3 regions of the Arthrobacter sp. 2MCAF15 genome follow, and region 3 is predicted to be linked to each of the others. Evidence: predicted binding sites of a transcription regulator. Region 3 holds the regulator's gene; each other region holds the start of a gene.

Region 1 (10,074 bases), on a different contig from region 3:
ATCGCAGATGACCGGATAGCGGCAGTCACATTAACCGGCTCCACACAGGTCGGCAGCATAGTGGCTGCGCAAGCCGGGGCTGCCCTGAAGAAGCAGGTGCTGGAGCTAGGCGGGTCAGATCCATTCATCGTATTGGCTGACGCGGATATCAAGGAAGCAGCCAGGGTTGCTGTCAAAGCCCGATTTACCAATGCAGGCCAAGCTTGCGTTAATGCCAAGCGTTTCATCGTCGATGAAAAAATCGCTGACGAGTTTGTTGCCGAGTTCGTGATTCAAACCCGGGAACTTGTCATAGGAGATCCTTCAGATCCTGCAACAGAGGTCGGGCCGATGGCCCGTGAGAACCTTCGGGCCTCACTTCACGACCAGGTCCAGCGCACCCTGGATGCAGGCGGACGCCTCCTGCTCGGAGGCGAGGCTGTTGAGGGACCCGGATTCTACTATCGCCCCACCATCATCGACCGCGTCAAACCGGGCCAGGCGGCCTTTGACGAGGAAACGTTTGGACCCGTCGCAGCAATTACTCGCGTGGCATCCACCGATGAAGCCATCGCGCTGGCAAATCAAACGGAATTCGGCCTCGCAGCCGCGCTGTGGACCCAGGATCTTGCTACCGCCTGGGACCTGTTGCACCGGATCGATGCCGGAGCGGTATTCGTCAACGGTATGGTCGCGTCTGACCCGCGCCTGCCCTTTGGCGGCATCAAAAAATCCGGATACGGACGCGAGCTGGGTCCTCAGGGAATCCGAGAGTTCACGAACATGAAGACGGTCTGGATAGGCCCCAACACCGGAGGGAGTTAGAAAAGCATGAAAGGCCAGTTACAACAACCGGGAAAAGGACATACCGTCTCAAACCCTGTGCCTGACGACTTCACTTCGGCCAACGCCGTGTGGGACTGGATTGACCTGACCCCCGGAGACGTTGTCCATGTCCGCACGGACACCGGGGTAATTAGCCGGGCGGTGGTCGACACGCTCACCGATGACGGAACCATGGTCTGGCTCCGGAATGATCCCATGGGCTACCGATCCCTCCACCTCATCACTGACCCACTCACCTTGTACAAGCAATGACCAGTAAGGACAGCGATCAGCCGCTCCGGTCGCTGTCCTTCAAATGGAGTGCTTCTCCGACCAAGTTTGATGTGGTGAGCAACGGGGGCTTCATCACTGACTTCCCTGTAGGTGGCCCCCGCACAGACTTCCGGCCAAACCAGCTGTACTTAAACGGGTGTCGGTAAAACCTTCCGTAAGCAGAACCGTGCCCAATCCTCGCCAAGCGGGTCGTCAAGCCCTAATCCGTATAACATGATGCCGTCGAGCATCGCGATGACGAGTTTAGTGTCATCGACTGAAAGGTGAGGTCTGAGCAGTTCACTGAACGCCACTTCCCACCGCTGGTTGAGGGACCGCAGGGCTGGCCTGCGGTAGGCAAGCACGTGCACTTCATACTCCAAAATGCTCATGTCGCGGCGAGTGTTCGTGTAGATGAGCGCCAGGTCAACCAGCGCGTCTTCAAGATCGCGGGTCAGGTCCCATGACCGGTGCCATTGATCAAGGACCTCAAGCTCACCATCGCTGATCCACTCCAATGCGGCGGCTAGAAGGCCGTCGAGATCCTCAAAGTGATAGGCGATAGAGCCGACCGGTACATCGGCATGAGCTGCTACCGCACGGTGATTGAGCGCTAAGAAGCCGTCGCGTTTCAGCACGTCGGCGGCCGCCCGGGTCAGCCGCATTCGACGGTCCGGGTCGTAGCGTCGCGGGCGGCGTCCTCCTCCGGACGGCTTGCTTGCCTCGGGGATACTCGGGGCAGCAGGTTCCGTAGGCTCTGGTGAACTATGCACCGTCGTCTCTGTTCTCATGACTGGACCGCCGGACTTGCGAATAGAGTCTGCTTCGGACCGGCCACGGTTGCTTCCAAACCGGAGTGCATGGAGCCGCCGGGAGTTCGCGGCCTTCCCTGCCGCGCCTCGTCATCCCGACGTGCACCGTTGACTCCAAACATCGGGACGGGCATGGCTTCCAGAATGCGTTGAATTTTCAGAGCGACATGCAGTTCGACTAGATCGTCCATATTGTCCAGCCGGCGGCCGGTTAGCTCGGTGACCCGGCCGAGCCTATATCTCAGCGTCTGACGGTGCACATGAAGGCCGGTGCTGGCAGACTCCCAGGAACGGTTGCAGGCCAGAAAGTATTCAAGTGACCGGACCAGGTCGCTGCGATGCGACGCATCATATTCCACGAGCGCGCCGAGTACCGTTTCGACAAGCTCTCTTGCTCCGGTCAGGGTGGCAGGGGCCAGTGCGCGGCCTATCAGGTTAGGCCTCTGGTACTGCTCTGAAGCAAGGTGGCGGGCCCATGCGGCAGAGCGGGCGGCATCAGTGAAGGATTCAATCGACCAGAACTTGTCGCTTTGCGGTAGCTCTTGGCCCGCACCCGCTGCCCCGCGGTCTTCGTCGAACCTGACCGCATCGACAAGAACCGACACTCCTCCCGCGTATGTCAAGGGGATATGCGGAATACCGGCCTGTTTGAGACAGAGCAGAAAGTCTGATGAGGCTTCTGCTCCCACATCGATGACCCGCCAGGGAGGTTGCCCCAATCCTCTTCGGGCAAGCGAATTCAGGGCCTGCTCGACGTCGATTAACCCTCCAAAGTATCTGACCATTGTCTCCGTGAGGGCTGAGCTATCTCCATTGTGCTCCACGTAGTAGCGCTCGACCTCCACGGCGAACAACGTACAGAGGTGGAGCAAACTGCGGCGGTCGACGACTTCCTGATCAGCCGGTGTCATTAGCCACACATGGTGTCGTCCCTTGATCGGCAGTACATAGTAATCGCGGCCGGCAATGGCTGCCCGGCGGTCAGCGGAGCCGGTACTACCGATATTGAGAAGCCGTCGCCGCTCGTTCAGGACGCCTGAGTCCACCGTCGATCGCGTAAAGAGTGAGCATCCGGTCTCGGCCTCCACCACCTCTACCCGTATGCCCAGCATGGAGGAAATTTCGTCACTCAAAAACGGCCGCGCCGTTCGACTAAGACTCTTGCTGTAGGCCTCGTAGACGTCGGCAACTTTGTTTAAGCCGGCCTGGGCCTGCTCTGCGGCGTCTTTCGAGACAAAGGCCGCCAAAGTCGAAAAAGGTGTCTCCCAGTTGACTTGAAGCAGCGGAAACCCGAGGTGTTCGGCAGTTCTGCACATCACCTCGCTGAATGGCGAATTCCCGCGCGGATCCGAGGCTGCGAGGCCTACTATGCCGTGGCGATCCAACTGCTGAATTAGAAATTGTTGCCCTCGTGAGTCTGCCGGGAGCGCATCACGGGTCACCATCAGCAGTTCACCACTGGAGAGCCACCGCCAAGGGTCGGTCTCGGCGCAGACGTTGGCTGCGTCGATGAACCGCGTTTCACCGCGGCCGCCCGCGATCAGCCGAGCTCCGGCATCAGGGAAGTGCACTAGTTCGCGAATCGTTGTCATAGTCAATCCTGTCCTGCAGCGATATGAACCATTGTACATATGGATGAGTGCTGGATCACAACTCTGTGCGAACCGACGATATTCAGACGCGGCGGTGGGATCTAAGCTGGCTCAAACGCTTCCGCCGGGGCCTCGGGCTCCATAGCCGAACGGGACACGGGGGGCTACCTCTGAACAGCAGCCCGGGCAACACGCGCGGCTCCGCCACCAGAAGCCAACGACAAGGCACCAGTGGCCGCAAGCAGACACTCACGAACAGGAATTCGCAAATGACTTACGTTTGGACACAAGAACAGATCCAGCGATACTTCGGCTACTACGAGGGCCTCGCGACCCGCAACACGTACTCGTACCTCACCTTCTCCACTTCCGAGGAATTCGCACGTTCGGTGCTGCCGCCTTGTTTGGAACCCACGGATACACCTGAAGTGACCGTATCCTTCATGTCTTTCATGGAGGTCGCGAACGGCCGCACGAACAGAACAGGCCGGGACCGCTGCGCCATGATCCACATCAACGCCAAGTTCGGTGACGCCGAAGGAATCTACTACCTCAGCGTTTTGGAGACCGAGGAAGTCAACCTCGAGACCGGACGCGAGCTCTGGGGCATGCCGAAGAAGCTGGGAACGATCGATTCGTTCGACGACGGCGACACCCTGTTCGCGTTCGTCGAACGCAAGAACCACCGGATCATGGAGTTCCAAGCCGAAATGGGACCGGAACAGGGAGCCCAGCCCTTCCAGGAGGAGTTCTACTTTGAACTCCGTGGCCACTTCGGCGCTAACGGGTTCACGCTCAAAGACCGCGAACTGGTCGTCTTCAAGCTCGGCTCGACAGTGAACCGCTACCGGGAACTCCACAACCCGCACATCGTCCTCAAGGGCTCCCCCTGGGACCCCGGCATCGGCAGTGTCCCCCTTGGCGAATTTACAGGGGGAGGAATGACGGGCGGAAGGATGACGTGGGAGATCGTCGACGTCGTCAATCTGAACGACGACGGCCACGACTACGCGCCCTACATCCTTGGCCGCATGTACGACGACTGGCCGGACCTGCGCGAGACCGCCGGCCGCCACACTGAAGAAGCAACGCTCAAGCAGGACGTTCCCACACTGGCCCTGGCCTGAGCCATGGGTGCCAGGCCTATGGTGTTCCGCTGGCCGCACTCGTGCCAGCCCATCCTTCCGTCAAGTCCATGGAGACTCTCATGACACAGCAACACAACGCGATCAGTCCGCCGCAAACTGATGAAACAACCCTCAGGCACGGTCAGGCATCACTTCTTTCCGTAACCATCCTTGGGCTTTCCGCCCAACAGATCGGCCCCGGGATCGCTCTGGCCGGAGGCTACATGATCGTCTATGCCGGCGATGCTTCCTGGGTGTCGATGCTCATCGCCTTTCTGGGTGCCTGTGCCATCGGTGCCATGGTGACGACGTTCTCGCGGCGCCTTGTAGCCACCGGCGGGCTGATGTCTTATGTGGCCTCAGTGCTGGGCCCCTACGCCCGAGCACTCGTTGGCGCGGGATATGTCGTGGGCATTCTGATCGCTGTGGCAGCTGTTGTGACGGGCGTTGTCATCTTCAGTTCCAGTTTCCTGGTTCAAATGGGTATGGACTGGGCCGCGACGCCGATGGGTCAAGCGCTTTCGGCCATTGTCATAGCTGTCATCGCGGGGGCCATCGCCTACCGGGGGCTGGACGCTTCAGTGAAAGTATCTGCAGTTCTGTCCTTCATCGGCATCCCTTTCGTCATCTGGGTTACGGTGGCGGCGGCAGGAGCGACTGAAGGCTACTCCCTGGCGCCTCAATTCGATTTCGGCAGCGAGGCAATGTCGTGGGATGCCATCCTGCAGGGAACCCTGATCGCGCTTGCCTACTTCGTGGGCTTTGAGGGATTGAGTGCCATGGCGGGCGAAACCAGGAATCCTAAACGCAATGTGCCCCGATTGGTCTTGTGGCTTCTGGGTGTCACCGGTTCGGCATACATACTGACCCTTTGGTTTCAGATTCCGTCACTGGGAGCCGGCCTGGACCAGCTGGCGGCCGGTGAATCACCCGCTGCGGTTCTGGCGCACATCGGCGGGGTGGGGTATCTGGCGGCACCGCTGGACCTCCTCCTCGCGGCAGCGACATTCGCTGGCCTTATCGCGACGTTCAACTATGGCTCACGTATCGTGGCGACCGCGGCGTCCGCAGGGCTCCTGCCAAACAAGCTTTCGCGCATCCACAAGCGTCATCACTCTCCCTCGGCTGCGGTGTTCTTTATGACATTCATCGCTGCGGGAATTCCCATCACCCTGCAGCTGGTTTCGTCTGCCCCGCCGTTGGAGTCATCTGTGTATCTCTACACACTGTTTTCCTACTGCTACCTGCTGCCGTACGTACTGGCATCCGTGGCTGCTGTGGTTTTAGTGGTTCGGGAAGGGCGCCCGAATCCAGTACTGGTTGCGACCTTTATTGTCGGCGGGGGCGCCTGCGCCTACGTGCTCTACTACGCGCTAACAAGCGCAGGTGAGGGTGTCTTCGGAGCACTCCCGTGGATCGCGCTAGTCCTGACCTTAGTCGCCTTCCTGGCCTTCGTCGTTGCGCATAAGCGCAAGCCCGCCGCGGAAGACGCTTTGGCGGACCTCCTCTAACAGAACTCCGAACATCACCGGTGCCATGGGCGCTGGAGAATTGGATTGCCTCCCGTAAGCAGAGGGCGCCCCGTTTCCAAACGAAATGGGGCGCGCCCTGCTTAGAGGGAGCTACAACGTGTGCAGCTCCTTTTCCTTCACCGAAAGCGGGCACGGAAGCACGCGTACAGGTGTTGCGAGCCTGCGGCGCCGTGCCGCATCCGGCGAAACCATATCGCCGCTGACGCTCAGGTTGAAGTCAAGGACTTCCGCGCAGCGGCTTCCACGACATTAGCCAAGAGCATGGCCCGGGTCATTGGACCAACTCCCCCGGGATTGGGCGATATCCAGCTGGCGACTGTGCCGGCGTCGGCTTCAACATCGCCCCTGAGTTCCGCCTTTCCGGTGTCCTCATCAACAATGCGCGAAACGCCAACGTCCAATACAATCGCTCCAGGCTTCAGTTGGCTGGCTTTAACGAGTCCCGGCACGCCTACAGCGGCAACAACGACATCCGCGCGGGCTATCAGGCCGGGCAGGTCCAGCGATCCTGTATGAGCCAAAGTAACAGTGGCGTTGATAGCCCGGCGTGTCAGGAGTAGGCCCAGCGGACGACCGACCGTCACCCCCCGTCCTATGACCAAAACCTCCAGCCCCTGAAGTGCTATCCCGTGCCTGGCCAACAGCTCCACGATGGCGTTGGGAGTGCAAGGTAGAGGAGAGCTAAGGTCAGCACCAACATTGAGGACAAGTCGTCCAAGATTTGTTGGGTGCAGGCCGTCGGCGTCCTTCTCCGGCGAAATTTTTTCCAGGATGGCGTTCTGATCGATGTGGGCTGGCAAAGGAAGCTGGACAATATAGCCGGTGGTTCTGGGGTCGTCGTTCAGTTCTTCCAGAACGGCCTCCAGTTCGGTCTGGGAGATGGCCGCTGGAAGATCCCTCCGGATTGACTTAATTCCTACTTCCGCACAGTCGCGGTGTTTTCCTGCGACATAGGAGCGGCTTGCAGGGTCGTCGCCAACCAGGACCGTTCCAAGCCCGACGTTTGTGCCGCTTTCCTTCAGCGCAGCAACGCGGTGAGCCAATTCGCTCTTGATGGCCCCTGCCATTGCTTTCCCATCCAGGACCCGCCCTGGTCTGCCCGCCACGGCGTTTTTCTCCAGTAGATTCCCTGCCATCTTTTGCTCCTTACTTGATGCTGAGGTTCTGTTTGACCGGCGCTGGCCCGCGTACGCCGATTCTTCGGGAGGCGGTGCAGTGCACAGGCGTGATTGTTAGCCGCGGAGCCGTTCGCCCTTGGGGTCATAGAACGGTCGCCGTGAGACCGTTGCCGCGTAGTTCTGTCCCTTGCATTGAACTTCGAAGGCACCGGAGAGGTCGGTATCAGGGTTGATGGCTGCGATGCCCACGGCTCGGCCGAGCGTGTGGCCGTAGCTGCCGCTGGTCATGCGGCCGACGGGGAGACCGTTGCAGTAAACGGTCTCATCGTGGACAAACACGGGCTCCGGGTCCTCCAGCGCCACATAAACCGTGCGGTGTTCTGGTGCAGCGGGGTCCAGCTTGAGCAGCGCGTCCCTTCCAACGAAACCCCCTGGTTTGTCGAGGGCCACCGTGAAGCGCAGACCCGACGAGTAGGGGTCGTCGATAGGGCCAATGTCGTGGCCAAGGTGCCTGAAGCCCTTTTCGCTGCGCAGCGAATCCAAAGCATGATAGCCAGCCATTTTGATGCCCAGATCCTGGCCGGCTTCCCACAATGCATCAAAGACGTTTACTGCCAGGTCGGCACTGGGGTACAGCTCGTAGCCGAGTTCCCCCACGAAGCTCACCCTCAGGCTGTAGGCGTAGCCGTCCGCGATCTCTACCATCCGGCCATGGGTGTACTCCTGGGCCTCGTCGGACCAGTCCTCAGGTGAAACCCTGGAGAGCAGTTCCCTGCTCTTAGGTCCCATGACGCCGATCGTGGCAAGTCCCGCAGTGCAATCGAAAACAGCCGCTGCCTTTCCCTCAGCAAGGCGCTGAAGGTAGGTCAGGGTCTTTTGCTGGGTAAAGGATGGCGTTACTACCAGGAAGCGGTCCGCACCCAGGCGGGTCACCGTGCCGTCAAGTTCGATCCCGGCAGCCTCGTTGAGGAACAAGGTGTAGACAGCCTTATCGAGCTGTACATCGACGTTGGCCGTCGTCGCTTGCTGGCACACCGCCAGAGCGTCAGGACCGGCAACTTCAAACTTGGCGAATGGGCTGAGGTCGAAGAGGACTACGCCTTCACGGGCTGCCTTGTGTTCGGCGGCGACCCGCTCAAACCAGGTCGGACGGCCGTAGCTGTAGTCATAGCTGGGCGTCATTCCAGCCTCGCCGTACCAGTTGGCCCGTTCTCCGCCGTTGACTTCACCAAAACAGGCTCCAAGCTCTGCCAGCCTGGAATGCAAGGGCGTGCGGCGAACATTTCGTGCCGTGTCCATCTGCAGACTCGGCCAGTGCATGGCATACAGCCGGCCCAGGCCTTCTTTAGTTCGTGATTGCAGGTACCTGCGGTTGTTTTGGTGCCTTGAGAAGCGCTGCACGTCTACACTGGACGAGTCGAAGCCGGGAGTTCCTGAAATAACCCAATCCGCCAGTTCCTTACCCACTCCAGGGGCAAAGATGATTCCTTGTGAGTTGAAGCCCGCCGCCACGTACAGGTTCGGGGCTTCCGCGGTCTCACCAATGGCGAAATTGGCGTCAGGGGTGAAGCTCTCCGGGGCGTTGAGGAATCGGTCATACCCGACCGTAGTGAGCGCTTGGACGGTTGCTTCTGCCTTCGACCGGATCGGAGAAAAGTGGTCCCAGTCCGGATAGAACTCGGCGAATCCATTGCCGGGAATGTCTTCGACAGGTCGCGGCAGGCCATCGGGTTCGAACGCTCCCACCAGAAGACGCCCAGCCTCATGGCGCAGATAATAACTGCTGTCCAGATCCCTGAATACGGGCAGCGCCGGACCCGCCCCATCTATAGGTTCGGAGCGGACGTGAACGTGTTCGGCCGCGTATAGCGGCACCTTCACCCCCGCCGTCGCAGCGAGTTCCCGGGTCCACAGCCCGCAGGCAAGGATCACCCGTTCGCAGTGCACAGTGCCCTGATCTGTGAGGACACCGACGACCCGGTGCCCTTCGCGCAGAACCCTTTCGACCTTTACGCCTTCGCGGATCTGTGCATCCAGTTCATGAGCCAGCTTGGCGAAGGCAACAGTTGCGTGCCCAGGGTTGATGTGTCCGTCATCCGGCAGCAGTAGCGCGCCCAGGACCCCTTCATGGCTGGCCAGAGGCCACACTTCTTTAAAGCGGTCTTCGGTTAGCCATTCTGTTCGCAAACCCTGCTGGCCGGCGACATCCTTTGCGTAAAGGATCTCATCGACCCGCCCGGCTGTACGGGCCACGCTGAGGGACCCTGAGCGTTGGAATGAGACGTCAACGCCGGACATCTGCTCGAGCTTGCCGTAGAACTCCAGCCCGTACTTTGCGAGCTTTGTCATGGTTGTCGAGCCGCGCGCGCCCGTCACGAGACCGGCGGCGTGCCATGAGGTGCCGCTGCCGAGGACGTTGCTCTCCAAGACAAGGATGTCGCTCTCCCCCGCCGCGGCGAGATGATAGGCGATGCTGGCGCCGACGATGCCGCCGCCAACGATGACGGTCCGGACTCGTGCGGGCAGGGGGTCGTGGGACGTGTCCGTGAATGCTTTGGCGCTGATGCTGCGGTCGACAAGCCTGTCCATGGGGTTCTCGCTTCTGTGATGGTCAGTGCCCTGCGTGGCAAGGGTGTTGAAGTTGGTAGTTAGTTGAAGACGACGGTGCGGTGGCCGTTAAGCAGGACTCGCTGTTCGGCGTGCCACTGGACAGCCCGCGACAAGGCAAGCCGCTCGGCGTCCTGGCCTGTAACCGCGAGCTGCGCCGGGCTGTAGTCGTGCCCGACCCGAAGGACTTCCTGCTCGATGATCGGCCC
Region 2 (10,074 bases), on a different contig from region 3:
AGGTTCACGCCGCGCAGGATGATCATGTCGTCGCTGCGGCCGGTGATGCGGCCCATGCGGCGGTGCGCCGGGCGCGCGGTGCCCGGCAGCAGCCGGGTGAGGTCCTTGGTACGGTACCGGATGATCGGCAGCGCTTCCTTGGTGAGCGAGGTGAAGACCAGCTCGCCCGGTTCGCCGTCGCCCAGCACCACCGAGGGGTCGAAAGCGTCGATGATCTCGGGCCGGAAGTGGTCCTCCCAGATGTGGCTGCCGTCCTGCGTTTCCACCGCTTCGCCGGCGACGCCCGGGCCCATGACCTCGGAGAGGCCGTAGATGTCGCAGGCCTTGATGTTCATGGTCACTTCGAGCTCGTGGCGCATTTCCTCGGTCCACGGCTCGGCGCCCAGGACCGCGTACTTCAGCGACGTGGAGGCCGGGTCGATGCCCTGCTTGATCATTGCGTCGGCGATGGTGAGCAGGTATGTGGGGGTGGCCAGGATGGCGTCGGGCTTGAAGTCCTGGATGAGCGTGATCTGGCGTTCGGTTTGGCCGCCGGAGATCGGGATGACGGTGCAGCCGAGGGCCTCGGCGCCGGCGTGGGCGCCCATGCCGCCGGTGAACAGGCCGTAGCCGTAGGCGTTGTGGACCTTCATGCCCGGCCGGACGCCGGAGGCGCGCAGCGAGCGGGCCACGAGCTTGGCCCAGTCGGCGAGGTCCTTCTTGGTGTAGCCCACCACGGTGGCGCGGCCGGTGGTGCCGGAGCTGGCGTGGATCCGGGCGACCTCGTTCTGCGGCACGGCGAACATGCCGAAGGGGTACTCGAGCCGGAGATCTTCCTTGGTGGTGAAGGGGAACTTGGCGAGGTCGGAGAGTTCACGCAGGTCGGTCGGGTGGACGCCGGCCTCGTCGAACTTGCGCTTGTACAGGGGGACGCGGTCATAGGCGTAGGCCACCGTGTGCTGCAGGCGGCTGAGCTGGAGCGCCTCGAGTTCGTCGCGGGAAATGGTTTCCTCGCGGTCCAGGACAGCGTCAGTGGTGGCGGCGGCAGTTTCTTGGGTCATCTGTGGTTCCCTGTTTCTATTTCTTGGAGATGGTGCGGCTGCGGCCGCGGAACTCGGCGATGAGTTCGCCCGGGGCGATATCGGTGGGGAGCTGGCCCGGAAGGGTGGCTGCGGGGGCCGCGCCGGCCGGTACCGACAGCGGTGCCGCGGGCGTGCCCGCGGGGTCGGCGGCGTAGATCTGGATGTCGTACAGCCCGCTGCGTCCGGTGCTGGCGCGGCGGTTCGCGACGGCGGTCAGCACTTGTCCGCGGAAGGCGGGCTTCAGGAAGTTGATGTCGACGCCGGCAGCAACTGTGATGTTGGAATCCTCGCCCGGGAGCGGATTGGCCGGGTTGCAGGAGAGTGCGAAGGCAGTGTCGCCGAAGGCGAAGATCATTCCGCCGTGGGCCATGCCGAAGCCGTTGAGCATTTCCTGCCGGAGTGTCATGCGGATCGTGGAATGCCCGTCGTCCAGCGCCAGGACTTCGATGCCCATCCATTCCGAGGCGTAGTCGTCTTTCAGGATGGGGTGGGTGCCCCCGGAAACCGTCAGTTCAGCCATGCGTCGTTGCCTCCAGCTTTATTTACCGAATGTTCATTAGGTAATCCCATTTTGGACCAAGCTGTCAAGGGCCGCTAGGCGTCGGCGCTCCCGCTGCGACCGAGATTGAACGAACAAGCGTACGTCTTGACTAGCTGATGCGAAGGACACATACTGAATTCGGGCCCCGGCTGCAACGACGAAACCGGCGGCAACTCAAAAACCTTGGAAGGGATTTGCCATGACTGAAGTGGCCTTTGACATCAACCGCAACGTGGACTTGTTCCGCGTGAATCGAGCGGACGAACTGGCCGCGGCGCCGGGGCAGACGCTGAATGCCCGCCGCATCTCCGGCGTCAGTAAGGAAAGCAGTCCGGTTGAGCGACTCTGGTTCGGCAAGGTCTTCACCGGTCCTGGGGAGATCTCGGATGCCCACCACCATGGGGAAGCCAACACGGGAGGGTATGTGCTGAAGGGCCGTGGCTTCATCCGCTACGGCGAGGGCTACAGCCAGATCGTCTACCTGGAAGAGGGTGACTTCGTCTTCGTGCCGCCGTTTATGCCGCACATCGAGGGTAACGCCAGCAAGACCGAGGAACTGGTCTGGATGACCACCCGTACGCCGGACAACATCGTCGTCAACCTGCGCGAACAGAACGTCGTGGACCTCGAAATCGACTACCGTTCCTGATTTCCCCCAAGCAAAAGGGTGGCTACCAAAGGGTAGTCGCCCTTTTTGTTGTCGTTGGTCCAAATATAGGGGCGGCTACCGAACAGGTAGCCGCCCCTTGTCGTTGATAGGTGCCGGTCAGAAGGACCGGGGAAGTCCCAAGTGCTTCTCGCCGATGTAGTTGCGCGTCATCTCGTCAGTAAGCGGCGCGAACGTGTACAGCCGGGCATCGCGGAAGTAACGCTGCATGGGCAGGCCCCGGAAGAACCCCCAGCCGGCCATGACCCGCATGCCAACGTCGGTGGTGGTGGTTGCTGCGTCGGACGCCGCGAGCTTGGCCATGGCGGACCAGGTCTCATTGGTTCCCTCGCTGCCGTCGGACGCTTCTGCTGCCTGGCGCAGGAGGAGCCTGGCGGATTCAATTTTCACGCTGGCATCCACCAGATTGTGCTGGAGCCCCTGGAAGGAGCCCACGGGGCGGCCAAAAGCGTGCCGCTGACGTGCCCATCCGATGGCGGTTTCCATGGCTCCGCGGGCGATCCCCAAAGCCACCGCGGCTCCATTGAGCCGCTCGCCGTTGAGCGTATCCAGAACCTGGCGGAATCCCCTGTCCAGTTCACCCAGGACGTTCGCTGCCGGGACCCGCACGTCGTCGAGGTAGACGTCGCACTGCGCAAGGCCGCGGATGCCCATGGTGTCGATGACTTCGGTCCTGATCCCGGGCGTGGAGCGGGGGAGCAAGAACATGGTGATGCCGTCAATGGCGGAGCGGGTGGTTTCGCTGGTCCGGGCCAGAAGGATCAGGTAGTCCGCGTCCATCGCACCGCCGATCCACTTCTTCTGTCCGGAGATGGAGTAGCTACCGTCGTCCAGGCGTGTGGCGTTGGTCTTCATGGCCCGGGCAACGTCAGTTCCGCCGTCGGGCTCGCTCAGTCCGAAGGACATCTTGGCTTTGCCGGCGTGCAGGGGAGCCAGGAACTCTTCCTGCTGCTGGCGGTTGCCATAGGTGTGAAGGAGCTGGACGCCCATGTACTGGACCACCATGCTCACGGCCACCGACGTGGGGCCGGCGCCGAGTTCCTCAAGAACCACCGCCTGCGCCTGGTGTTTGGGTCCATGGCCGTGGAGCTCGCCGTCGAGCTTGATCAAACCGGCGGCGCCAATCTCGCGGTAGAGCTCGACGTCGTATTCTTCGGCTTCGTCGAACTTGTTGAGCCGCTCCGGCGTGACGTGCTCGGCGAGCATGGCGCGCACACGTGTCCGCAGCGCTGCGAATTCGTCGGGCTCGGAGATTTCGGCCGGCGGTGCCGGGCGGAAATTGTCCTGGATTGTCATGGCCTACTTCCTTTTAATGATGAAGCTGCTGCTGAATGTCATGACGGTGGAACCGTCCTGTTTCAGTACCGAGTAATCAATTTTCCAGATGCCCTGGTCCGGCTTTTTGGTCTCGCGCGCCATGGCTACCGTGGCGTCAACATGGATGGTGTCCCCGATGAACACCGGGGCGAGGGCACGGACTTCATCCAGGCCCAGCCATGCGACCACGTTGCTGAAATAGCCTGTTTGGGTCATCAGGCCCAGGCCCAGGGACATGGTCAGCGGCCCGTGGGCGATGCGCTGTCCGAACGGCGTCGTTGCCGCATAGGTTTCATCCAGGTGCAGGGAGACGACGTCGCCCGTGAGGCCTGCCCACTGGACCAGGTGTGCATCCGTGATGGTCATACCTGCCGTGCGGACCACGTCGCCTGCCACCAGATCTTCCCAGTAGTGGTCAGGGCGGCCTTTGGGTTGCGGCAGCGTGGTGCCGGCCAGTTGGGGATCAATGCTGTGCATGTCTCTCTCCTGTTCGGGTGAATGAGGTCGGAGCCTAGGGGAATCGTAAGTCACCTGGAATAAGACTAGACTAGCGAACGCTTGTTCGTATACTAATTAGGGAACAACAACTCGAATTCCTGGAGGCTCAACATGAGTGAAGCTACGATCGTCGCCCCCGCGCCGGTGCCGGACATCGGAGTCCCCGCAGCAACCGTGCACGAACAACTGACCGAGAAGCTCGCTTCGGCCCGCCTCGGTGGTTCAGAGAAGAACCGCAAGAAGATCGCAGAATCAGGAAAGCTCCTCGTTCGGGAACGCCTGGCAATCCTGTTCGACGACGAAAACTACATCGAGGACGGGCTCCTCGCCCGCTATGAGGAAGGCCTGCCCGGTGACGCCGTCGTCATCGCGTTCGGCCGCGTTGACGGGCGCGAAGTGTGCGTCATCGCCAACGATTACTCCGTCAAGGCCGGCACCTGGGGCAACCGCACGTTCGAAAAGATCACCCAGGCGCAGAAGAACGCTGATGCCGCCGGCATCCCCATCGTTTACCTCTTCGACTCCGCCGGTGCACGCATCGACGAACAGTTCGAGAGCTTCGCCGGCCGCCACGCCTGGGGCAACATCTTCTACAACCAGGTCCAGATTTCCGGTCGTGTTCCCCAGGTTTGTGCCCTTTTCGGCCCGTCGCCTGCGGGTTCGGCCTACGTTCCGGCGCTCTGCGACATGACCATCATGGTCCGCGGGCACGCAACCGCCTACCTGGGATCACCCCGCCTGGCGGAAATGGTCACCGGCGAGAAGGTGACGCTGGAGGAAATGGGCGGCGCCGAGATGCACTGCACGGTCTCCGGCCTGGGCGATGTCCTGGTGGAAAGCGACGAGGAAGCCCTCAACGCAATCCGCGTCTGGCTGTCCTTCCTGCCCGCAAACTGGGAAACCCCCGCGCCGCTGGCCCCCGCAATCGAGCCGCGCCCCGGACGCACCCTGCAGGAAATCGTTCCGCTGCGCGAGGCCGAGGTCTTCGACATGGAGGAATTCGTGGAATCCCTCGTGGACGAAGGATCCTGGTTCCCGTACAAGGAACTGTTCGCTCCCGAGATGCTTACCGGCTTCGCCCGCATCAACGGCCGCCCGGTGGGGCTGGTGGGCAACCAGCCCAGGCACATGGGCGGCTCCATCTTCCCCGACTCCTCGGACAAGGCTGCCCGCTTCATCTGGATCTGCAACGCCTACAACATCCCCATCGTCTTCCTCGTTGACATCGCGGGATACATGATTGGATCTGCCGTGGAGCGCCAGGGCATCATCCGGCACGGAGCCAAGATGATCTTCGCCGTCTCTGAATGCCGGGTTCCGAGGATCACTGTCCTGGTCCGCAAGGCCTACGGCGGCGGCTACCTGGCTATGTCCGGTGCCCCCATGAACCCGGACGCTGTCATCGCACTGCCCACGGCCCGTCCCGCACTGATGGGGCCGGACGCCGCAGTCAACGGCATCTACTACAACCAGATCCACGAGATTGAGGATCCGGCCGAGCGCAAGGCGTTCATCCTGGCCAAGCAAGCCGAGTATGCAGAAGGCATCGACGTCTTCAAGATCGCCAACGCGAACGCTGTAGAAGCTGTGGTCCCCGCCAACGAGCTGCGCGCCGATCTGACCAGGCGGCTGGGCCTGTACTCCAAGCGCAAGATGGTCCCCGTGGAGCGGCGCCAGGCCGTCACCCCGGCCTAAGGCGCGCACCCATGATCAAGGTGGTCGCCGTCATCAAAGCCAAGCCGGAACTGACCCGGGAGGAGTTCCTGCACTTCTGGAACGTTGAGCACCCGGCCTACGTGCGCAAGCTCCCGGGCATCATCCGGTACCGGCAGAACCCCGCAATCGAGCACCGGAAGGCCTGGCCGTACAGCGGCATGGCAGAACTGTGGTTCCGCTCGGTGGCCGACGTCAAGGCCGCGTACGGAGGCTCCGAAGGTAAGGAGCTGTTCGACCATGAGCACCATTTCCTGGAGAGCGTCGAATGGTTCCTTGCCGAAGAAGTCGACGTGCCGCTAGCGGCCGCGGGGGACTGACCGGTGCCCAAACGCATCACCTACCTGGAGAAGCGGGACGGCCTGGCCAGCGACGGCTTTCGCACGCACTGGTCCACCACGCACGCGGAGATTGCCCGTGAGCTGCCCGGCGTGACGGACTACCGGCAGAACCATGTGCTGGAATCCGCGCCGGGACTCGGGGCTGGCCTGTACCGCGTGGACGGCATCGTGGAGCTGTGGTTCGCCGCCGACGACGTCGTGCACGCCGCCTTCGACTCCACGGTGGCGGACCGCCTGATGGTCGATGAGCAGCAATTCCTCAGTGGCCTCACGGGGGGACCGGTGACCGCCGGCGCGCCCCACGCCCCGTGGCCGTTCAAGCTTTGGGTGCTGGCACGCTGGCGCGACGGAATTGACAACGACGTTGAGGCGGTTGACCGCTGGGCGGGGCAGCTGTCTACAACATTCGACGGCGCCCTCGGCCAGGGCGTGAACGTGCTCGTTCCTGGGGCGGATCTGTTGGTCCGCGCGGCCCTGCGCCGCGAGGAACACATTCCTGAGGTTGCCATCTCCTTCGGCTTCGCCGACGAGGCGGCCGCACGTGCCGCCGCCAGCATGCTGCCGGCCCACGTGGACAGGGTCCAGTGTGTCCTGACCGGGCTGCATGCCCGCGTCGCCGAGGAACTCGTCATCATCTGATGGGCGCCGACAGCTGGCAATGCCGCCCGGCCAAAATTCCCGGACTCTACGGAGCCCGGGGATCTTTTTGGTCTGCGTGAATCCAGCCCTAAACCACCGGGGTCAGCCCCGGCACCCCCGCGTGGACGCCGGAGGTTGCCAGATACCGGATGTGGGCGGCCGTCTCGCTCAGGGCCAGCCTGAACTGCAGCGCGCCAAGCGACTCCCAGCCCCGGGACCATGTGAGCTGCCGGGCCACCTCGTGCACCGTGGGCGCGCCCTTGGCCAGGACGTCCAGGACTTCCCGTGAACGCGCCGCAATGTGCTCTTCGAGGACCCTTGCGCGGTGGCCCACGCCACGGAACCGGTATTCGTGTGCAGGGCAGACCTCGTAGTGGTCGTTGCCCGCGATCCGCTGCAGCGACTCAATGTTGTGCCGCAGCGGATCGGTGTCGCCGCGGATCTCCAGGGACACGTTGGGGGAGATGCGGGGGAGGACATGGTCGCCGGACAACACCAGTTCGCCATCGTCATCCCACAGGCAGATGTGCCCCGGGGTGTGGCCCGGTGTTTCCATGATGCGCCAGTTACGTCCGGCCGCGGCCAGGGTGTCAGCGTCGCCCAGCCGCCGGTCGGGGTCGGCGAGGCGGCGCATATCGTGGAGGCCCTGAGGGCTCATGGCGGCTTCGGCCACCCGCCCCTCGGGCACGCCCCAGGTCCGCATGCGCTCGCGGTCCCGTTCCGATTCCGCGTGGGCGTCATCGAACGCGGAGATGTGCCGGCGTTCCTGCTGCCCCAAAGCGATCCACGCGCCGGAGCCCCGCGCAAGGCGCGCCGCCATCCCGAGGTGGTCGGTGGGGAAGTGGGTGGCCACGATCCCGCTGATCTCACGCGGCCCCACGTCCAGAAGGCCCAGGGCAGCCATCAACTGGCCATGTCCCTCGTCGCTGTCAAAGCCGGGATCCACCACCACGCATTCATCGCCGTCGAGCAGCACGTAGCAGAGCGTGTAGCGCATCGGATTTCCGGGAAAGGCAACCGGAACGCTGTGGACGCCGGGCGCCACCACCTCGACCGGCGGGAGGACGCGGCGTTGCCAGGCCTCCTTCTGGGCGGTCCCGGTGATGGTGATGCCGTTGGTCTGCATCGTCTTACTCTGCATGGTTATTGAAAAGCGAAAAGAGCCTGGTGGCGCCGCCGTCGATCAGGAGGTCCGCGCCGTTGATGTTGCGGGCATCGTCCGTCAGCAGGTACGCGATCATGGCGCCGATTTCGGCGGGGTCAACGATGGTCTGGGTGGGGACGCGGCGGCGTACCTGGTCACGGACCTCCTGGATGACCATGGGGGTGTCCACTACGCCGGGGCAGACCGAGTTGATAGTGATTCCGGTACCCCAGAAGTCCTCAAGGAGGGAGCGCGTGAGGTTGGCCAGTCCGGCTTTTGAGGCGGCGTAGCTCGGGTACGGGTAGCCCGTGACGCCGGCGATCGAAGCGATGTTGACGATCCGCCCCCAGCCGGCCTCGATCATTCCGGGGGAAAACGCCTTGATCAGGTTGAACGGACCCACCAGGTTCACATCCAGGGCGCGCCGGAAGGTCTCCGCGGTGCTGTCCGCGAGGTACTTCCGGTCGAGGATGCCGGCCGCGTTGACCAGCGCCTGCACGGGGCCTACTTTGGCGGTCACCTCGGCCAGCAGCGTGCCGACGGCGGCCTCGTCCGCCACGTCGGCGGCAAACGCTACGGCCTTCCCGCCGGAGTCGCGGATGGCCCGGGCGGCCGCCTCGCTGCTCCCGGCGTCGAGGTCCACGCAGACGATGGTGTGGCCGGAGCCGGAGAGGCGGGCATTGATGCCGCGGCACATGCCGCCGCCCGCCCCGGTCACCAGGACATTGAGGGAAGTGCTGCTCATGATGCTGTGTCTCCTTCAGGAGTTCGAGTCGGAGCGCCCGGCGTTGGGAACAGCGGGTCAGGTAATGCTTCTTGCCAGCGGGGATAGTCGGTGTAGCCCTCGGGTCCGCCACCGTAGATGCCCGTGGGGCGCAGGGGCTCCAGAGGTGCCTGTGCCCGGAATCGGTGCGGGAGGTCGGGGTTGGAAATGAACAGCCTGCCGAAGCCCACCAGGTCCGCGATTCCGTCGGCAAGGAGCTGTTCGGCGGAAACCTGGTCATGTCCGCCCGTGACGATGACGACGCCGTCGAACAATCCTGCCAGTTCGGCGGTGGGGATGGAGGCGGCCGGCCGGTCCACGGTGGTGGACCCCGCGATCTCGGGTTCCACCAGGTGGAGGTAGGCGATTCCCAAGTCACTGACAAGGCGCACCACCGAGGAATACAGGGTGCGTTTGTCCGAGTCGTTGGCGTCCATCCAAACCGAGGACGGCGAGAGGCGGACGCCGATGCGTTCCATGGGAAGGTGGCGGGCCACCTCGGTGACTACCTCGCGCAAGAACCGCATGCGGCTTTCGAGGGAGCCGCCGTAGTGGTCGGTCCGGCGGTTGGACCCGTCGTTGAGGAATTGATCGATCAGGTAGCCGTTGGCGGCGTGCAGCTCCACGCCGTCGAATCCGGCCCGGACCGCGTTCCGGGCCGCCGCTCCGTAAGCCTGGACAATCCCGGCGATCTCCTTCGTTGTCAATTCGCGGGGCGTCTCGTAAGGGATCCTGCCGGCCGCACTGCGGTACGGGTAACCGGTGATGGCAACGGGTGAAGGCGCCTTGGGAGGCAGGCCGTCCGGCTGGACGCTGGAATGGGACTGCCTTCCCACGTGCCACAGCTGGGCGTAGACCACGGCGCCCTCCCGCTTTGCGGCCTCCACTACCGGCCGCCAGGCGGTCACCTGATCCGGGGAGTAGAGCCCGGGAACCCGGGGGTAGGCCGAGGCCTGGGGCGTGATGACGGCACCCTCGCTGATCACCAGGCCTGCACCGGCACGTTGCCCGTAGTACTCCTCCATGAGTGGCGTAGGCACGCCGTCATCGTCGGCGCGGCTGCGGGTCAGCGGTGGCAGCACAATACGGTTTCGAAGCGGTTGGCCTCCGAGGGAGAAGCTGTCAAACAGGGTGCTCTGGCGTTCCAAGGATGTCTCCTACTGGCTTACGAGCGTTCGTACGTCTAAAGTGAGTTTGGCGGATGTTGGAAGCCATGTCAATATCCCGCCCCTAAAAGCGGACGCTTGTTAGGATTGACGGAGATATGACCGACACGATCACTGAGGGGGAGGTCAAGATGACCGTCCGAGCGGAACGAAACACTGCCCAGACCATCCGGGAAGGCGCAGCCAAGCTTTTTTTCGAGCGTGGTTACGATGCAACCACGCTG
Region 3 (10,074 bases):
CCGCACCACGCTGAAGATAGGCAATGTCAGCAGGCCCCCGACGAACACCAGGGGCAGCAGGACCTCGTAGGAGACGTGCGGCACGATCGACCAGATCACGGTCTCGGCGACGACGGACGGAATGAGCGCCTTACGCAGCCCCACGGTGTCGACCCGGCGCCCGCGCCAGGGCGCCCCCACGGCGATTCCGATCGTCATCACGGCGGCCGCAGCGCCGGCTGCGGCGTAGCCCTGGCCCAGGGTCAGGACGATGTGCAGGGTCAGCAGAACGCCCGCCGCCGAGTGCGGTATGCGGGCGATCATCCCGACCAGCAGGAGCCGCCTGATGGGCCGGACGGCCAGCAGCTGACGGTAAAGCGCGAAGTTCACGGACTACATCCTTCTGGTACTGCCCACGGCAGCACCGGGGATGTCCCCCGTTGGGCCGTCAGCTATGGTGCTGCGCGCTGCAGCTTGACCTCGATCGAATCAACCCGCTCGGCAAAGATTTCATTCCGGGCCCAGGCGTTGTTGAGGCCGGCGACGACGGACTGCACGCCGGCGGCGTCGAGCCCGTCTTCAAGGTAGAGGACCACACGGAGTTCCGGGCCGGCTCCCCCACCGGGGAGCCGCCTGCCATCGGCCGTGGCCGAGGCAACTCCACCCCCCGGATGAATTTCAACACGGCGGACCGCCGGAAAGCCAACTGCGCCTTCCCCGAGGGCACCTGCGAGATCCGGATCGGCATAGGACGGCGTCCAGGTCTTCTGCTGGGCGAGGGCCCACACGGCCGGCCGGCGCACCACGAACGTCGCGTCGGAGCCGGGATCCAGCACCAGGAGCTGGGCGCCTTCCGCGACCGCGGACAGCGCTGCTCGGGCCGCGTACACGGCCACCGGCCTGGCCTCCGGATGCCACGCCTCCAGTGCCGCCGCCGAGGTGAACACCGGCATGGCCGTCCGCCCGTCCGGTGCCTTGAGCGTCACCAGGGCCATATCGGCCTGCTTGTCGCCGTGAAGTTCGTCCCCGTGGGGTCCAACAGCGCCTTCGTCTTCTTCGGCGAGCTGGGCGAGGATCGGCACGAACACCCGGGCGGTGGCAAGCGCGGCCACCACGGCCGCCTCGTCTCCCGTGCCCGCGACGAGATCCGCCAGGGCCGCCAGGTAGCCGGCGTCGGCGGCGCCGTCGTCGTCCTCGAAGTTGTGGATCTTTGCGTCATCGCCGGACAAGCTGCGGCCTGCCCAGGGCTGGCCGGCAGAGTCCGTGGGCCCGCCGGCGCCGGCGAGGGCAGCCGCGATGTGGCCGGGCAGGTGCCGGACGGGTCCCGCTTCGGTGCCCGCCGGCAGTCCCGGCCCGGTTGGTTCGTGCGGCCCGGATGGTTCTTGCGGCCCGTGGGGGTGCGTCATGAGAGCTGACCGCCTAGCGGCGACCGGCGACGTCGAGGGCCTGGGGCAGCGTGAAGTTGCCGTTGTAGAGAGCTTTGCCGACAATGGCGCCCTCCACGCCGAGCGGCACCAGCGACCGCAGGACTTTCAGGTCCTCAAGGCTGGAAATGCCGCCGGAGGCTACCACCGGCTTCCCCGTCTTTTCGACCATCTGGCGCAGGAGTTCGACGTTGGGGCCCTGGAGCGTGCCGTCTTTGGTCACATCGGTGACGACGTACCGGGCGCAGCCGGCTTCCTCGAGGCGGCCGAGCACCTCCCAGAGGTCCCCGCCTTCCTTGGTCCAGCCGCGGCCGGCGAGTGTGGTGCCGCGGACGTCCAGGCCGACGGCGATCTTGTCGCCGAAGCGTTCGATCACCCGGGCCGTCCACTCCGGGTTCTCCAAGGCCGCCGTGCCCAGGTTCACCCGGGCGACGCCGAGGTCGAGGGCTTTTTCGAGTGATTCGTCGTCACGCAGGCCGCCGGAGAGTTCGACTTTGATATCGAGCCGCCCCACGACCTCCCGCAGGAGTTCGGCGTTGGAGCCGCGGCCGAACGCGGCGTCCAGGTCGACCAGGTGCACCCATTCGGCCCCCTGCTGCTGCCAGTTGAGCGCGGCCTCCAGCGGGGTGCCGTAGCTCGTCTCGCTGCCGGCCTCGCCCTGGACGAGCCGGACGGCCTGGCCGTTGACGACGTCGACGGCGGGCAGGAGCTCAAGTACGGGCAGCGGGGTTTCGGTGGTCATCGTGGGGTCCTCAGCTTGGGGATGGATACGTGGGAGCGCGGCAGAATCGTCAGGACGCCGGCAGGGTCAGGAGGTAGGCGGCCAGGAGCGACATGCCGGCGAGGATGTAGAAGACGATCTGCACCCAACGAGGACTTTTCTGCTGCCGGAAGGAGATCGCGCCGCCAACCAGGAGGCCGGCGAGGCCCATCAGCACCAGGGACCACATCTAGGCGGTCCGTTCCGGGGCGGCCGATTGTGCCGGTGCTGCGGGGCGCAGGCCCTGGACCCAGTTGCGCAGGAGCCGGGCGCCGGCGTCGCCGGACTTCTCCGGGTGGAACTGGGTGGCGCACAGCGGGCCGTTTTCCACGGCCGCGATGAACGGGGCTCCGTGGTCGGACCAGGTCACCAGCGGCGCCGCCATCCGGGGCTGGATGACGTCGAAGTCCCAGTGCTGGACGCCGTAGGAGTGCACAAAGTAGAAGCGCTCGCCCTCTACGCCGGCGAACAGCTTGGACCCTTCGGGGGCTGAGACGGTGTTCCAGCCCATGTGGGGCACGACGTCGGCGGGCAGCAGTTCCACTTTGCCCGGCCACTCCCCCATGCCTTCGGCTTCCGTGCCGTGCTCGACGCCGGCCTCGAAGAGCACCTGGAGTCCGACGCAGATGGCCAGCACAGGCCGGCCCCCGGCGACGCGGCGGCCGATCATGCGGATGGCGTCAACGGCCTTGAGTTCGCGCATGACGGTTTCGAACGCGCCGACGCCGGGAACAACCAGGCCGTCGGCATTGAGGACATCTTCGGGCTTGGAGCTGAGGACGACGTCGGCGCCGGCCCGTTCCAGCGCACGGACGGCGGACCGGACATTCCCGGAGCCGTAGTCCAGCACGGTAACGGTGGGCTTGCCTTCCGGGGACACCAATTTGGTCCCGGCGGCGGGGTCGATGATGGCCCCGTCGCGCAGTACCGGGCCGGTCACAAGGCGCCCTTGGTGGACGGGATGCCCTCGACGCGGGGATCCGGTTCCACGGCCGCGCGCAGGGCCCGGGCAAAGGCCTTGAACTGGGCCTCAACGATGTGGTGGGGGTCGCGCCCGGCAGTGACGTTCATGTGCAGGCAGATCCCGGCGTGCAGCGTGATTGCTTCAAAGACGTGCCGGGTCAGGGAACCCGTGAAGTGGCCGCCGATCAGGTGGTATTCCTGGCCTGCCGGCTCCCCGGCGTGGACCAGGTAGGGACGGCCGGAGACGTCGACGACGGCCTGCGCGAGGGCCTCGTCCAGCGGAACGGTCGCTTCGCCAAACCGGCGGATCCCGGCCTTGTTGCCGAGGGCGGTCTTCAGCACCTCGCCGAAGGTGATCGCTACGTCCTCGACGGTGTGGTGGACATCGATGTGGGTGTCACCGGTGGCCTTGACGGTCATGTCAATCAACGAGTGCTTGCTGAGGGCCGTCAGCATGTGGTCATAAAACGGGACCGACGTGCTGATGTCCGAGACGCCGGTGCCGTCCAGGTTGATCTCGACCAGGACCGAGGACTCACTGGTGGTCCGTTCCATGCGTGCGGTCCGACCCTCGGCGGCGGTGGATCCTGGGTTGCTCATGTAAATGTGTCCTTTGGAAGAAGGCAGGGGTGTTGGGCGGTCTGGCGGGACGCTCGGGCTCCCCACCAAGTCTAGGCCTGCGGCTTTGCGGAGCCTGTCAGGATGCGTTCAAGGGCCTCGAGGAAGGCTGTGGTTTCCGTCTCAGTGCCGGCGGTCACGCGAAGGTGCCCTGGAATGCCGACGTCGCGGATGAGGACACCGGCCTCGAGCAGGCCTTTCCAGACCTCGTGCGGGTTCTCCAGCCCGCCGAAGAACACGTAGTTCGAATCCGAGGCGGCCGGCCGAAGGCCCAGCCGGATCAGCTCCGACACGATCCGGTCGCGCTGGCGCTTGATGTCCTCGACGTCCGCCATGAGTACCACCCGGTGGCGCAGGGCGGCCAGGGCGGTGGCCTGGGTGATGGCGGAGAGGTGGTACGGCAGGCGGACCAGGCGCAGCGCGTCCGCGACCTCCGGGGCCGCGGCCATGTAGCCAAGGCGTGCGCCGGCGAGGGCGAAGGCCTTGCTCATGGTGCGCGAGACGATGAGCCGTTCCCGGCCTGGCAGCAGCGTGAGGGCACTCGGCGTGCCGTCGTGGGCGAACTCGTGGTAGGCCTCGTCGACGATCACAATGGTCTGGCTGGCCTCACCGGCGTCGTAGACGGCCTCGACGACGTCAAGCCCAAGACCGGTACCGGTGGGGTTGTTCGGGGAGCACAGGAAGACGATGTTGGGCTGAAGCTCGCGGACCTGCCGGGCTGCCGACTCCGCGCTGAGCCCATAGTCTGCCGCGCGGGCACCGACGATGTACTCCGTGTCGGTGCCCGATGCCAGCAGCGGATACATCGAATATGTGGGAGGGAACCCGAGGGCCGTCCGGCCGGGGCCACCGAACGCCTGGAGGATCTGCTGAAGGACCTCGTTGGAGCCGTTCGCGGCCCAGATGTTCTCCGCGTCCAGGCCGTGGCCAAGATATTCGGCGAGGGCAACACGCAGTTCAGTGAACTCGCGGTCCGGATAGCGGTTCAGCCCGGCGGCGGCGGCGCTTACGGCCTCGGTAATGGCCTCGCGGACATCCGCGGGGACACCATGGGTGTTCTCGTTGACATTGAGCAGGATGGGGACGTCCAGCTGGGGCGCGCCATAGGGACGCAGGCCGCGCAGATTGTTTCGGAGGGGCAGTCGGTTGAGGCGCTCAAGCTGGTCAGTCACGTGACCAGTTTAAGTGGTAGCGGGACGGGCCCTGAAACTGTGACGCCCGCGACGGCACATGGGGCCAGGTGGATGGAGCTACTTTGACGGCACGAACAGCTGCTGGCCCGGCATCACACGCGCGGCGTCCAGGTTATTCAGCTGCACGATATCGGCAACGACATCGCGGGGGTCGCGCTCCGGGGCGACGGAGCCCGCAATGGCCCAGAGGGACTCCCCGGGCTGCACAGTCACCGAAACGGTGGGCGTCAGCGAGAGCTGGTCCGCGGAATCCGCCGCTTTCGCGGGGGCGTTGAGGAATCCGCTGAACGAGAGGATGAGCGCCGCCAGCAGGATCAGGGGGACGCCAAAGAAAACGAAACGTCCGCGACGGGTGAGCCGCAGCGGCGGCTGCTTCCGGCTTACCGAAGTAACGGCACTCAGGCCCTGCACCGCGGCCGGTGCCGCGGAAGGCCGCCGGCCGGCGCCGATCGGGTACACGTTGCCGTGGCTGCCGTGACCAGTGACGTTGCGACCCGCACGGCGCTGCTGATTCGTGACGCCATGAACAAAAGTGCTGTGAAACGCGCTTGAAGCTGACATGAACTGAGCCCTCCTGGACCTTACGGTGCCGCCCGACGTATTCCGCGTACTCGCCGCCAACCGACCGAAACCTTCGAACATAGAACCGAACATTGCCTCCGGAGCCGGAGCTCTGAAATCGAACACATATTCGAACCTTGCTTGTTCTGTTTTAGCACTTACTAACGAACGATGTCGAGACTCGCTAGAACAAATGTTTGAAAAAGCCTTGCAGCTGGCCTATTTTTGAGGGACAGGACAACCACTTGTGACTCGAACATTTGCGACTCGAACTTTTTACGACTCGAACATCGCCGGTTGATTCGAACATTGGTAGTTGATCAGCAGGGTCTGACATTTTCAGGCCGGAAGTTCCCGGTGACCAGACATGGCGGCCGGGCGGAACGGAAAGGCATTGGCGAACATGGCAGCACAAGCCACCGGCGGCAGGGCCTCCTCGCGGAGCCCACAACCCGCACGGGCCCCCAAAAGCCTCACCGTCCGGCAGAAGAAAATTCTGGAAACCATTCAGCGCTCCGTCACGGACAACGGCTACCCGCCCTCCATGCGCGAGATCGGTGACACCGTCGGCCTAGCTAGCCTGTCCAGCGTGACCCACCAGCTCTCCCAGCTCGAAAAGCTTGGCTACCTGCGGCGCGACCCCAAGCGTCCCCGGGCCATGGAAGTACTCATGCCGCTGACCTTGGATGAGGGGACCACGGCGATTTCGGGGGTCGAGAAGTCCAGCGGCCTGCGGGCCGTCGGCGGCCTCTCGGTCACCGAACTCGCCAGCGCCACCGACACGGCAATGGTGCCGTTCGTCGGACGCATCGCCGCCGGCGGGCCGATCCTCGCGGACCAGGTGGTGGAAGACGTCATGCCGCTGCCCCGGCAGCTCGTGGGCCATGGCGAACTCTTCATGCTCAAGGTCGCCGGCGACTCGATGATCGATGCCGCCATCTGCGACGGCGACTGGGTGGTTGTCCGCCGCCAGGGCGATGCCGTGAATGGCGACATCGTGGCCGCACTGCTGGACGACGAAGCCACGGTCAAGACCTTCCGCCAGCGGGACGGCCACACCTGGCTGCTGCCGCAGAACACCCAGTACGAACCCATCCTGGGCGACCACGCCGTCATCATGGGCAAAGTCGTCTCGGTTCTCCGCTCCCTCTGACGGCTGCGGCCGGGGTCATCCCGGATTACGTACGCCCAAAGAACATGTGCACCCAAAGCAAGGTCCCCGCCGGCAATCCGGACGGGGACCTTTGCGATTCCTGGTCTGCTGGCTGCGCGGCCGCCTACTTGGCGGCCTGTGCCGACTCTTTGGCGAGCCGTTCGAGGGCCGCCATGGCAATGGCGGAATCGGTGGTCGGCCAGAACGGCGGCAGCGCGGCACGCAGGAATCCGCCGTAGCGCTCGGTGGACAGCCGCGAATCCAGTACGGCCACCACGCCTTTGTCCGACGTCGAGCGGATCAGCCGGCCTGCGCCCTGCGCGAGGCGGATCGCGGCGTGTGTGGCGGAGACGGACATGAAGCCGTTGCCGCCGGCTTGGGCGACGGCCCGGGAGCGGGCCGTCATCAGCGGATCGTCCGGCCGCGGGAAGGGAATCCGGTCAATGACCACCAGCCGGCAGGACACGCCAGGGACGTCGACGCCCTGCCAGAGGGACATGGTTCCGAACAGGCACGTGTCCGGTTCGTCGGCGAACTGGCGCACGAGTGCGGTCATGGTCGACTCCCCCTGGCACAGGATGCTCATGCCCAGCCGGGGCCGCATGGCCTCGGCTGCGTCCTCGGCCGCGCGCCGTGAGGAAAACAGGCACAGGGCACCGCCGCCGGACGCGCGGATCAGCTTCTCTAGTTCGTCCAGCGCTTCAGGGGATGTCCCGCGACCGGGTTTGGGCAGGTGCCGGGCGACATAGAGGATGCCCTGCTTCGGATAGTCGAAGGGCGATCCGACGTCGACGCCGGTCCAGCTGGGGGCGCCGTTGCCGACCAGGCCCAGGCCGCCGGCGGCAGGCTCGAAGGCTGCGCCGATGGCGAGGGTGGCCGAGGTCAGGATGACGGTGTGCTCGGCGAACAGGCCCTCACGCAAACGCCCCGCGACGCTCAACGGGGCCACGTTGATCAACGCCGGCGCGCTCTCGTCGGGCTGTGAGAAGCCCTGTGCCGGGTCGAAGCTGCTGTTGCGGGAGAACCACACGACCTCGCGGTTTTCGCGCGCGGCCAGGAGTCGTTCGCAGAGTTCCAGGATCACCATCAGGCGTGAGCGGGCGAGCTGGCGCCCGCCGTCGGCCGTCGTGGAACTGTCCCCCTTCGAGTCGGACAGTGCGGCGCGGCAGGCGTCGCGCAGCTGGTCGATGCAGTCCAGCTGTTCGGAGTTCAGGCCGTTGGGCATCAAGCCGCTGGGGACGCCGTCGATGGCCAGTTCCAGGTGGGCGGCGGCATTGTTCAGGGCGTCCACGGTAATGCCCGTGTGCTTTCGGGCCCCGGATGCTGCGGCGTGCACCATCGCCGCGGAGAGTTGGCCGGAGACCGCGCCCGTGACCCGGTCCTGAAGTTCGTGCGCCTCGTCCACCACCACCACGTCGTACTCGGGCAGCACCGCAAGGCCTTCGAAGGCGCTCACGGCGAGCATGGCGTGGTTGGTGACCACGACGTCGGCGTCGGCAGCGTTCTGCCGTGCCAGTTCGCTGAAGCATTCGGCCGCGAGCGGGCATTTCTGCGCGCCCAGGCACTCCATGGAGGTGACCGAGACCTGACGCCAGGCCCGGTCCGTGACGCCGGGCATGAGCTCGTCGCGGTCCCCCGTGGCCGTCTCCTCGGCCCACTCACGCAAGCGGACGACTTCTTTGCCCAGCTGGGAGGACGGCCCGCCAAGTGCCGCCGCGAAGTGCGGAACGCTGGTGTCCTCGCCGAGGGAAAACAGCTGGCCCTCGGACGGTTCTTCGGACGGGAAGCCGCCCTCGAGCTTGTGCCGGCACACATAGTTGGACCGGCCCTTCACCAGGGCGACCTTCACGGGCCGCTCCAGGGCGGGCGTAATGTTCTTGAGCAGCCTGGGCAGGTCCCGCCCGACAATCTGCGTCTGCAGCGCCAGGGTCGCGGTGGAGACCAGGGTGGGCTTGTTGCTGGTCAGCGAATGGGCGATCAGCGGAATCAGGTACGCCAGCGACTTTCCGGTGCCGGTTCCGGCCTGGACCAGCAGGTGGTCGCCGCTGTCAATTGCGCGCACCACCTGCCGGGCCATTTCGTGCTGGCCATCGCGGCTCTGGCCGCCCATGCCGGACACGGCACGGTCGAGCAGTTTGATGACAAACTCCTCACCGGCCGCGCCCTCGGTCGCATCCCCGTCGGCGTCGTCCGCGCCATCGGTTGCGTCGGCCGAACGTGCCAATCCGGCGTCGTCAGGTTCCGCGCCATCGGTTGCGTCAGCGTCCGCAGCTTCAGCGTCAGCCCTGGTCACCGCGGCCTCAGTCATTGCTGATGAAGGGATCCAGTTCAGCGGCGAGTCCTTCGCGCACCATCACCACGGCCCGCGTACCCGTTTCCTCGTGGTCGAGGCTGAGGATCTCGGCGTCGGTCTCGTGGAGCTTGCTGAGCAGGTCCCCTCGGTTGTACGGGATCAGCAGTTCAAGCTTCACGCTGGGCCGCGGAATGCCGTCGCTGATGGCCTTGAGCAGCTCCGGAATACCTTCACCGGTGCGGGCCGAGACCACCACGTGGCGCGGTTCGCGCTGCTTGAGCCGCTCGACCACGAACGGGTCCGCGGCGTCGGCCTTGTTCAGCACGATGATTTCCGGAACCTTGCGCGCATCGACCTCGCTGAAGACGCTCCGGACGGCCGCGATCTGGCCCTCCGGGTCCGGGTGCGACACGTCCACGACGTGCAGGATCAGGTCCGAGTCGGCCACCTCTTCCAGCGTGGAACGGAACGCCTCCACGAGCTGGGTGGGCAGTGATCGGACGAATCCCACGGTGTCCGCCAGGGTGTAGCCCAGCCCGTCGGCCGTTTCGGCCTTGCGGACGGTGGGGTCCAGGGTGGCGAACAGGGCGTTTTCCACCAGCACCCCGGCGTCGGTCAGTCGGTTCAGCAGCGAGGACTTCCCGGCGTTCGTGTACCCGGCGATCGCTACCGAGGGGACGGCATTACGACGGCGGTTGGCCCGCTTCGTTTCCCGGGCCGGCTTCATGGCGGCGATTTCGCGCCGCAGCTTGGCCATCCGGGTGCGGATCCGGCGGCGGTCCAGTTCGATCTTGGTTTCACCGGGACCACGCGAGCCCATGCCGGCGCCGGCGCCGCCCACCTGGCCACCGGCCTGGCGGGACATCGACTCGCCCCAGCCACGCAGGCGCGGCAGCAGGTATTCGAGCTGGGCCAGCTCCACCTGCGCCTTGCCTTCACGGCTCTTGGCATGCTGCGCGAAGATGTCCAGGATCAGTGCCGTGCGGTCGATGACCTTGACCTTGACGATGTCTTCCAGGCCGCGCCGCTGGGACGGGGCCAATTCGGCGTCGACGACGACGGTGTCGGCGCCGGTGGACATCACGATGGCTTTCAGTTCCTGCGCCTTGCCGGAGCCGAGGAAGGTTCCG

What was found. The regulator LexA, encoded in region 3, represses DNA repair genes until DNA is damaged. The targets are predictions, from matches to a motif close to TCGAACANNTGTTCGA.
Region 1: AB4089_RS15160 (acetoacetate decarboxylase family protein) is a predicted target of LexA. The motif match lies at 3,733-3,748, and genes of this name have one in related genera.
Region 2: AB4089_RS13170 (hotdog fold thioesterase) is a predicted target of LexA. The motif match lies at 1,691-1,706, and genes of this name have one in related genera.

The regions. Positions count from the first base shown of each region.
Region 1 is NZ_JBFRGZ010000013.1:24,275-34,348, forward strand. It holds gene AB4089_RS15140 (NAD-dependent succinate-semialdehyde dehydrogenase) at 1-804, shown strand, start outside; gene AB4089_RS15145 (hypothetical protein) at 862-1,077, shown strand; gene AB4089_RS15150 (TetR/AcrR family transcriptional regulator) at 1,227-1,742, opposite strand; gene AB4089_RS15155 (helix-turn-helix domain-containing protein) at 1,865-3,481, opposite strand; gene AB4089_RS15160 (acetoacetate decarboxylase family protein) at 3,751-4,608, shown strand; gene AB4089_RS15165 (APC family permease) at 4,689-6,119, shown strand; gene AB4089_RS15170 (bifunctional methylenetetrahydrofolate dehydrogenase/methenyltetrahydrofolate cyclohydrolase) at 6,347-7,276, opposite strand; gene AB4089_RS15175 (GcvT family protein) at 7,373-9,847, opposite strand; gene purU (formyltetrahydrofolate deformylase) at 9,907-10,074, opposite strand, start outside.
Region 2 is NZ_JBFRGZ010000010.1:90,115-100,188, forward strand. It holds gene paaK (phenylacetate--CoA ligase PaaK) at 1-1,040, opposite strand, end outside; gene AB4089_RS13170 (hotdog fold thioesterase) at 1,057-1,581, opposite strand; gene AB4089_RS13175 (cupin domain-containing protein) at 1,802-2,251, shown strand; gene AB4089_RS13180 (acyl-CoA dehydrogenase family protein) at 2,369-3,565, opposite strand; gene AB4089_RS13185 (MaoC/PaaZ C-terminal domain-containing protein) at 3,569-4,063, opposite strand; gene AB4089_RS13190 (acyl-CoA carboxylase subunit beta) at 4,196-5,779, shown strand; gene AB4089_RS13195 (EthD family reductase) at 5,791-6,117, shown strand; gene AB4089_RS13200 (EthD family reductase) at 6,121-6,777, shown strand; gene AB4089_RS13205 (MBL fold metallo-hydrolase) at 6,866-7,903, opposite strand; gene AB4089_RS13210 (SDR family NAD(P)-dependent oxidoreductase) at 7,908-8,666, opposite strand; gene AB4089_RS13215 (alkene reductase) at 8,663-9,832, opposite strand; gene AB4089_RS13220 (TetR/AcrR family transcriptional regulator) at 9,949-10,074, shown strand, end outside.
Region 3 is NZ_JBFRGZ010000008.1:261,689-271,762, reverse strand. It holds gene AB4089_RS11780 (MFS transporter) at 1-369, opposite strand, end outside; gene AB4089_RS11775 (SseB family protein) at 432-1,385, opposite strand; gene priA (bifunctional 1-(5-phosphoribosyl)-5-((5-phosphoribosylamino)methylideneamino)imidazole-4-carboxamide isomerase/phosphoribosylanthranilate isomerase PriA) at 1,399-2,145, opposite strand; gene AB4089_RS11765 (hypothetical protein) at 2,195-2,353, opposite strand; gene hisH (imidazole glycerol phosphate synthase subunit HisH) at 2,354-3,103, opposite strand; gene hisB (imidazoleglycerol-phosphate dehydratase HisB) at 3,100-3,726, opposite strand; gene AB4089_RS11750 (histidinol-phosphate transaminase) at 3,798-4,916, opposite strand; gene AB4089_RS11745 (LysM peptidoglycan-binding domain-containing protein) at 4,995-5,498, opposite strand; gene lexA (transcriptional repressor LexA) at 5,902-6,651, shown strand; gene AB4089_RS11735 (ATP-dependent DNA helicase) at 6,776-8,959, opposite strand; gene hflX (GTPase HflX) at 8,952-10,074, opposite strand, start outside.